DNA from 2 places in the Abyssisolibacter sp. ZYX002 genome. Region 1 is predicted to be linked to the other one. Evidence: riboswitches for the same ligand, from Rfam matches in the RefSeq annotation. Region 1 holds a riboswitch; the other holds the start of a gene.
What was found. A riboswitch is a leader RNA that binds a small molecule or an ion and turns the genes downstream of it on or off. The one in region 1 is predicted to bind cobalamin.
Positions count from the first base shown of each region.

Region 2: another riboswitch for cobalamin. It lies ahead of P3X86_RS10975 (cobyric acid synthase); the one in region 1 lies ahead of P3X86_RS04675 (ECF transporter S component).

Region 1 covers NZ_JARMXH010000001.1:1,029,424-1,034,307, forward strand. Annotated here, with positions in the region: gene P3X86_RS04665 (lantibiotic dehydratase) at 1-2,215, opposite strand, end outside; gene P3X86_RS04670 (hypothetical protein) at 2,499-3,200, opposite strand; gene P3X86_RS04675 (ECF transporter S component) at 3,193-3,666, opposite strand; cobalamin riboswitch at 3,819-4,001, opposite strand; gene P3X86_RS04680 (4Fe-4S dicluster domain-containing protein) at 4,317-4,884, opposite strand, start outside.
Region 2 covers NZ_JARMXH010000003.1:195,372-200,255, reverse strand. Annotated here, with positions in the region: gene cbiB (adenosylcobinamide-phosphate synthase CbiB) at 1-244, opposite strand, end outside; gene P3X86_RS10975 (cobyric acid synthase) at 246-1,721, opposite strand; cobalamin riboswitch at 1,848-2,027, opposite strand; SAM riboswitch class I at 2,385-2,485, shown strand; gene P3X86_RS10970 (methionine ABC transporter ATP-binding protein) at 2,742-3,749, shown strand; gene P3X86_RS10965 (methionine ABC transporter permease) at 3,742-4,395, shown strand; gene P3X86_RS10960 (MetQ/NlpA family ABC transporter substrate-binding protein) at 4,405-4,884, shown strand, end outside.

The sequences.
Region 1 (4,884 bases):
CTTGTCCTTGTTTACTATCATTAGTTACTATCTTCCCATTATTATTAAGTGTAAATGAAAATATCATTTCAGACACATAATTTTTACCCATTTTATCTTTTACAATACCATTATCTAGCAATCCTATCTCTAATTCACATAGTTTAATATCTCTTTGTTTTTTTATAGTTGAATAAAGTATTTTTATAGATTCATCTTTATCTAAATCCAGTATCAGTCTATTGTCATATTCACACATATAAACTAGCTTATCTACAGAGTATTCACTACAAAAACCTTCTAAACTATTCTTAAATTTCTCAAAGTTCTCTAAATCAACCATATGTTCTGAAAGCATCCATCTTCTAAGATGTATTGTAATTCCCTCTAATTTGATTCTCGGTACATAGGTATACTTGTTGTCATATAATGAAACTAATCTATTTATGATATTGCTCTCATAGCTCGAAGATATCTCTTTTAGCAGTCTCAATAACTTACTATTTGCTCTTGTATTTAGCATATTATCTGTTACAATTTTGCACATCTTATCTTTACCATTTATTTTTAGATACACTTTTCTATTACGAGATAATCCCACCACTAAATCTTCTATTGTGATTTGCTTAGATGAATCCTCATCAGTTAACGCTATTGGTATATAATAATCATAATTCATGAACTTATTTGTTATATTATTAGCTCTACCTCTTACATTGAGTTCTCTAGCTTCCACTAATACATATTCGTCATCTGAGGTCATCTTCTCTTTCTCATATATCTTGTTGTATTCTTTGAAATCTTCTTTATCAAAGCAGTTTGCAAATCTTTGGAACATATTGCCTCCCTTAGATGCTCCGATATTAGGTCCAACAGTTATATTGTAATCACCATCTGCCTTCGTTATAAAGAAGTTGATGTCAAAGGATTTAGCATGATTATTTATTGGATATTTTTTTATTACGTCTTCAAAATCAGACTTTTTTAGGTTAATCTCTTCCTCATTCTTCATTAGTGCATATAAGATTTTTCTATCAATGATACCTTTAACCATTGTTTCTTTTTCAAAAGTCTTTTTGTCAGTGCTTTGAATTAATGATAATCCATCAAATCCATTAGCATCAATTATTTCAATTAATGGAACTTCTACCCCAAAACCATAGTTTTCTGAGAATTTATCAATGAATTTATCAAGCTTAGAAAACACTTTTTGATTTACAGATATATCGCTTAATACATCTACGAAACTCTCCATTTTCACTTTTAGTTCATAAGGTAAATTGTTTTCTTTAAAGACTAATCCCCTATTTACCTTTAAATAGTCTTTTGATTTGCTTATACTTTCTGTGACTTTAATTATATCCTGTATTACGACTGCTCCTTCTTTGAAATTATCACTCTTGATGTATTTATCTATCTGTTGTTTTAATATTTTAAGCTTGTACATTTTCTCGCCATTATATTTTATCTCCTCTAACTTTTGTATAACATGTTCTAAGCAGTCATCACAGTAAGCAGGGATTCTCAAATCTGATAGTAAATATTCGTTTTCAACTAACTTTTTTAAAGTATTAGTTACCAAAGAATCTGGAACTCCTTCGTATTTTTGAGAAATGATGAGTTTTAATTTTTCAAAATTTATAAAATTTTCTGAATATTTTTTAACTAAATCAACTAATGCAGAATGCTTAATATTATTCTCTTGTACAAACTCTTCATTACCGCTAATAACACCATAATTCGAATCGTAAGGATTTTTCATCCTATCGCCATATTTATAACAAAGTGTATTGAACTTAAAGTTTAATTTCGTTAAAATCTCATCTTGCTTTTCTAGTTCTTGTATAATGCAACAAATCCAATAATTATCTATATTAGCATCTCTTATAAATTTATCATTATCTATTATTATCTGAGTATCTTTAGCATCCATAAATCTACCCAATCCAACACTTGCAAGTAACCCATATGGAGTTGGTCTAGTCGATGCTCTTGTAACATATTTAATAAGACTAAGATTATAATTATTTAACTTCTTTTTCTTTTTTATATCTTTGTCTAAAGATTTCTGCAAAGACCTACTAGAAAATAGTAAACTTTCATTTATAAAATCATATAACTTATTGTCTGTAATGAATTTCTTCATATCATTATCGGAATTTTGTAAACATAGAAATTTTTCAATAGGTAAGCTCGGTGTCCTTATCATAAAGATATCACTACATTCATATTTCAAATTTATCACCCCTCTGGTTTTATAGGATATATATCTGAATATGTGTACAAGTAGTATAAAGATTTGTATATTGGAATGTATATTATTTGGTTGGTGTTATTAATAATTTTACCAAGCGATTTTTTGCATGTCAATATTTTCTATAAAAGTTATTTTTATTTAACTATATTTTTACGTTCTCTTAAAAATAATTCGCAAAACATTACAAAAAAGTATTAAACTTTCAAAATGTTGTAATAAAAAGAGTGTCCATTTGTAAATTGACACTCACTTCAATTTGTGGCTATTTTATTATTTGTAAATCACAAAACAAATCTTTATATCTTTCTTTTAAGCATTTATTACTATCATATTTGTAGCTTACTATAATGCATGTAGATGGACCAGCTGATTTGATTATATCTATAGCTTTATTATCTATCAATTTTTTATCAAAATACCCTTCAAACTCTGTTTTTATACCTTTTGAGCCTACAGGTATTATTTCTAATATATCGTCATCTTTTAAAATCTTACTGAAATCTTCTAAAGATAATACATCATCTATCTGCTCAAGAACCTCATTGCCCACTAAAGGCTTACCAAAAACACCATATGCAATATCATCTTTATAATCTTCTTTATGAAAACAGTCTAGTATACCTAAAAACGTTACCCCTATAGCTGTTTGTCTCATGATAAAGTTAGTTTCTGAGCTACTTATACTCTTAAGGTCTGTTATATTACATTCTCTAAGAGCTCTCTTGACACCTAAGTGAATAGGCTCATAGCTCTTGGATGTGAGATTAAGCACACTATACCCTATCGGGACAGCCTTTGTACTCATAAGTTCCATCAATGCAACTCTAGCAGTAAAGTAAGCGACTACTTCATTACTGACCTTGACATCATCAAACTCAAGCATACCACAACTACCACTACAGTCTGTAGTAACTACAAGTTTTTTATTTAAACCTATATCAAAACTAACTAAATCTCTATTCATTAGTAACTATCTCCTTTAATTTTGGTATAACCAATACAGCTACTACAATGTTTAATAATGAAGCTACCGTAAGAGGCAATAACATTGCGTAAAAGAATTTAACATCAAATATAAATATAAATGGTACTAGACTCACAGGCCCATTCAATGCTGTTCCTATTATTACAGAAACTACTTTATAATTTTTATTATATATTATTCCAAATACAAAGACCGTAAAAAACATCATACAAGCTACTAATAAATGTACAAGTGCTGTCATCGGGAATCCTTTTAATAATGCTGACAACAAATGTGCCATCACACCTACAACTCCGCCCATTATTGGATTTATTATAACAGCAACAATAAATGCAGGCATTGAATCAAATGCAACAGTCCCTGCTGGTGATGGTATTGGGAGAAATGACCCCACTATTGATAAAGCAATAAATACCCCTATAATACTAATTTTTTTGACGTTCATAATCCACCTCTTATTTTTTATTTATTAATGTTATAGATACTACTAGAAAGCATGTCCTAGGAATTTAACCAAATAAAAAACACCATTACGAATAACGGTGGGGATATGTACATCATCTAATATGATTATACTACCTCTAGATCCCGTAGAGTCATGCAATCTATGTTAAGGCAGGTCTTCTGACTTAAGCTTTCTAAGATATTCAACCTTCCCACCAAAAAGGCAGTGGTATATGAACACTATAAGCTATTTACAGCGGCGGGCCCGTGTAGGAATTTCACCTAGCTTCCCTATTATCTAATAATTATATTAGCACCTATACATTTATATTCAGTTTATTTATATAACATATATTACTCAGCAGTTTATTATATCTGCAATTTAATCTCTTGTTTTCAACTCTATCTGTTAGTATATTTACCTTATCATTAAGTTTATTTATATTTAAATTCCTCATAGTTACACTAAAAACGTTCGACCTTCATTATAACACACTTCTTATTTTTTGTGAATACATAGAATATTTGTATTTCTTTGTCGAAACAGGTATCTCAAGCCATCTTTCATGCTGTAGACCTCTTGTGTTTTTTATACTGCTGGAGGTTGACTGTATACAAGCTTACTAAATCATTTTGTTTTGAGAATATACCTTAATTAATATACTTTTTTTCCTTACTAAAATATCTATCCTTTATTTTTTCATAGCTACTATTACCTTTTGAAAAAGGACATACTTTGATACACACTCCACAACCTCCAGTCTTTGAAAAATAGGGGTAGCACTTTTCTCTATCTATAGAAGTAACAAATCCTGTAGTATCATTTTTGATTTTATTAGTATAAATCGCATTTGCCTCACATTTTCTTTCACATGTCCTGCAATTTTTACAAAACTCATTAATCCATAAATGTTCTTTGCTATCTGTAAAATCAAATATGGGTCTATTTACAAATATCACAGATATCCTTTGTCTAGGTCCAAATTGTGGAGTTATCAATAATCCATTATGCCCTACTCCTCCTAGCCCTGCTTTTTGAGCTAAAGGTACAGTATCTACTAGCCCTCCCATAGGTGAACAAGCCATACATTTAATCCCATAATTTTCTTTTAGCCATCTAGTCATATCATTAGTGGCTTTGCCTAAACTGTTATACACACGCAATGCCTCATAGCTAGCTTCAATTAAAGGTGCTTTACTAATAGCTTCTTCTTTCATT
Region 2 (4,884 bases), on a different contig from region 1:
CATAATTATTAATTTTACCTGCAATATATAACATTAAACTCAGTATAGCCACTACTGTAGCTACACTTAATATTAGCAAAATAAAACCTCCTAATTTTTCTGATATTATCTTTTGCTTTCTTATCCTAGATTCTAAACTCCTAATCATTTTACCTATATAAATAATAGGATGTGGCCATCCGTTAGGATCACCTAATATCAAATCTAATATTACTGCTACTGTAAGCATTATTACGTTTTGCATACTATAGTCCCATGATACCTTTTATTTTGCTTATATCTAGATGATTTCTAACTAAATCAGCTAATTTATCATATTCTCTTTTTTTATATTCTTCATAGCTCATATCATTCTCTTTAAGCTCTAATCCTTTTTTACTAAGTAATTTTTTTATTATTGACTTTCTAAAATCATCATTTTCAAATATTCCATGTAGATATGTTCCTATTATATTTCCTGATTCATCAGTTGCTCCGTCAAATCTACCATCTTCTAGCTTAATAAATGGCGTTACTGCATCTAATAGCTCCGTTTGTCCCATATGGATTTCATAGCCACTTACTTTTGTATTTTTAAGTTCATCTCCTAATATTATATCTTTGTTAATTATCCCTGTAATTTGAACTGTCTCTTTACTATTTGTTATCACAGTTTTAGTTCTTAGTAGACCAAGTCCATTAATTTGCTTAGTGGTTGATTCCATATTTTCAGGATCACTTATTGTTTGTCCCAATATTTGATATCCTCCACATATACCTATTATAGGAACTCCTTTTTTGTGAAGTTTATATATAATTTTGTCAAAACCCGTATCATATAAATATCTCATATCTTTTATAGTATTTTTACTTCCCGGTATTATTAATAAATCAATATCATCAAAATCATTAGGATTTAGTATATATCTTACGTTTATGCCATGCTCTAATTCTAGTGGTGTAAAATCACTAAAATTAGATATATAAGGAAGCTTGATTACTCCTATATTGATATCTCCATTGCCTTTGTCTTTAAACCTCTCGGTCACGCTGTCTTCATCATCTATATTAAGATTCATATAAGGTATTACTCCTAAGCATGGGATACCTATTTTCTCCTCTATCATCTTTACTCCCGGCATTAGTATATCAACATTGCCTCTAAACTTGTTTATTACAAATCCTTTTATCCTCTTTTGTTCTTCTTCTGTCAAAAGCTTAATCGTTCCATATATTGATGCAAATACTCCCCCTCTATCTATGTCTCCAATCAGCAAAACTGGAGCATCGACCATTTCTGCCATACCCATGTTTACTATATCATTATCTCTTAGATTTATCTCTGCCGGACTACCTGCTCCTTCTATTACGATGGCATCATACTTTTCATCTAGCTTGTTATAAGCCTTCATGATACATTCTTTTAACTCTGATTTGTGGTTATAATAGTCAAACGAGTCCATATTTTTATAAACCTGTCCATTTACTATAACTTGACATCCAACATCACTAGAAGGCTTGAGTAGTATAGGATTCATTTCTACTGTTGGCTGTATGTTAGCTGCTTCTGCCTGTACAACTTGAGCTCTCCCCATTTCCTTGCCATCTTTTGTTACGAATGAATTCAATGCCATATTTTGCGACTTAAACGGTGCTATTTTGTATCCATCCTGAACTAATACTCTACATAAACCCGCTGTTAATAAGCTTTTGCCAACCGATGACCCTGTTCCTTGAAACATTATATTTTTTTTCACCTTTGTACACTCCAATTCTTATGTTTTATTTTTAAATGCAAAAAACACATATGGAAATTATGTGTTTTAATAATCGAATGTTAATATTAACACACTTCCCACCGAAGTAGTTACAATCCTCAATCAAAGGCAGGTTTCCTGACTCATAGATTTCTTTACTCTCTTTCCTTCCCAACATAGTCAGTGGTATTAAGATTTCATATCTATTTACAGTAGCGGGGGCTGTAGGGGTTTTTCACCTCTTTCCCTCTTAGCTCACTATTTATGAGCACCTTTGATATTATTTAATTTATATATATGATTATTATATCACTATATCAAACAATCTCAATAGTTGAAAGGATATATTTTTACTTTGTTAAACTAGCCAAACTCTTAGTATTAATACTTTAGTTTTTAATTGTAGTTATTTAGCTATATGGACTTAATCTACATTGTTCTACCATAACTAATATTTTTTCACACTAAATATATTACATAATATAATATAGTATAGTTTGATTTATCACCTTGTGTACATTCTACTATCCTCAAATTTCAGGATTTATTGTTATTCTTTTACTTAAAATGGTTAATATATTAAAATTTCTTGACTTTTATTTAGAATACATCTATAATAGATTTTAATAACTGAATATAATTTTGATTTCCTTATCAAGAGTGGTGGAGGGACTGGCCCTATGAAACCCGGCAACCTGTACGTTATGTACGAGGTGCTAAATCCTGCGAATAATTTCGAAAGATGAGGGAAGCGGTTTTTTTTAAAAAGCTTCTTTCTTCTTTTAGAAAGAAGCTTTTATTTTATTTATGACAAAGTCATTAAATTTCTAGACTGTAGTAAAAGCACAAGTCGGGGGCGTTCTAAAATTGAGTGGCAGAGCTTATTTAGAGATAAGTGAGCAACGGAAATTTTAGTAACAACTCAGAAATTGGGTTTTTGTCTAACTGTCTGTAGCTTCTTTCTTTTTAGGGAAGAAGCTTTTTATATTTAACTGGAGGTGCAATATGATAAAAATAAAAAATCTGACTAAAACATATACCAACAATTCTACTGTAACTACAGCTGTTGACGACATAAGTTTAGATATCAATGAAAATGAAATTTTCGGCATTATAGGTTTAAGTGGTGCTGGTAAATCTACTCTTATCAGGTTGATAAACAGATTAGAGGAAGCCACAAGTGGAACTATTCTCATTAACAATACTGATATAAACAGTATAAACAAAAAACAATTAAATGTTTTTAGAAAAAAAATAGGTATGATATTTCAACATTTTAATCTATTAAAATCAAGGACTGTTATCAAAAATATAGCATTTCCTCTTGAAATAGCTGGCTTTGATAAAGATACTATAAATAAACGGGCTAAAGAACTTTTACACTTAGTAGGTTTAAGTGATAAAGCTTTAAGTTATCCAAGCGAGTTAAGTGGAGGTCAAAAGCAAAGAGTTGCTATAGCTAGAGCTTTAGCCAATAACCCAGATATATTATTATGTGACGAAGCTACTAGTGCCCTTGATCCTAAAACTACTAAATCAATTTTAAAGCTATTAAAGAATATTCAAAATAAACTTAATATCACTATTATATTGATAACTCATGAAATGGAAGTAATCAGAGATATTTGTGATAGAGTAGCTATCATGGAAAATGGAAAAATAATCGAGCTTGATACCGTTAACAAGGTGTTTAGCAATCCTCAATCTAACACAGCTAAAGCATTCATATCACATATGACTAAAGATGATATAAGTCTAGCTACATTATCTGATAGCTCTAAAGTTTATAAATTGATTTTTAATGGTGATATCTCTCACCAACCTATTATATCTGATTTAATTAAATCTTTTGATATATCTATAAATATTCTTTCGGGCCATATTAATGAGCTATTGTCTACTAGTTTAGGAACTTTGGTGGTTGCATTTAAAGGTGATGATAATGAAATTGACAAGGCTATAAATTATCTTAATGAAAAATCTATAAGATTGGAGGTGATTCGTAATGAGTAATTTTATTAGTTTAGTTTTACCTTCTTTATTTGAAACTATATATATGGTAATACTATCTAGTAGTTTTGCTATTTTACTTGGTTTCCCTCTTGGTATATTACTATTTATTACTGAAAAAAATGGGATATATGAAAAAAGAACTCTTAATTCTATACTAAGCTTTATAGTCAATATATGTAGATCTCTACCATTTGTTATATTGATGATATTGGTTTTTCCGCTTTCAAGACTCATAGTAGGTACTTCTATTGGTACTACAGCAAGTATTGTTCCCCTAGCTATATCCGCTTCACCTTTTATAGCTAGGATAGTAGAAAACTCTCTAAAGGAAGTTGATAAAGGTGTTATCGAAGCTTCTATTGCTATGGGATGTTCTACTAGACAAATAATTTTCAAAGTTTTATTGCCCGAAGCACTACCTTCATTAGTACTAGGTATAACTCTAACTATTATCAATATCATAGGTTATAGTGCTATGGCTGGAGCTATCGGAGGTGGTGGTCTTGGAGATTTAGCTCTTAGATATGGATATCAAAGATTTCAAACCGATATAATGTTTGAATCTGTAATCCTCATCATAGTATTAGTTCAAAGTGTACAATTAATAGGAAATAAAGTTTCACAAAATATTTTAAGTAAAAGATAGGAGAGTGTAATTATTATGAAAAAGCAACTTTATATTTTATTGTCTATATTTGCTCTAGTTATATTTGTATCAACTGGTTGCAACAAAAGTTCTAAGGAAAACACAATCAAAATAGGTGCTACACCTGTTCCTCATGGAGAAATACTGGCTCTAATCAAAGACGACCTTAAAAAAGAGAACATTAACCTTGAAATTATTGAGTTTAATGATTATATCAAGCCAAATATAGCTCTTTCTGATAAAGAAATAGACGCTAACTTTTTTCAACATACACCATACTTCAATGATTTCAAATCAGAGCGTAAGCTTGATTTAGAAGTTCTTTGCAGTGTTCATATCGAGCCACTGGGTGTATATTCACAAAGCATAAAGTCTATCAAAGACATCAAAGATGGTAGCTCTATAGCACTACCAAATGGTGCTGTTAATCAAGGAAGAGCCTTTTTACTACTTGAGAAGAATGGACTGATCAAGCTTAAGGAAAACTCT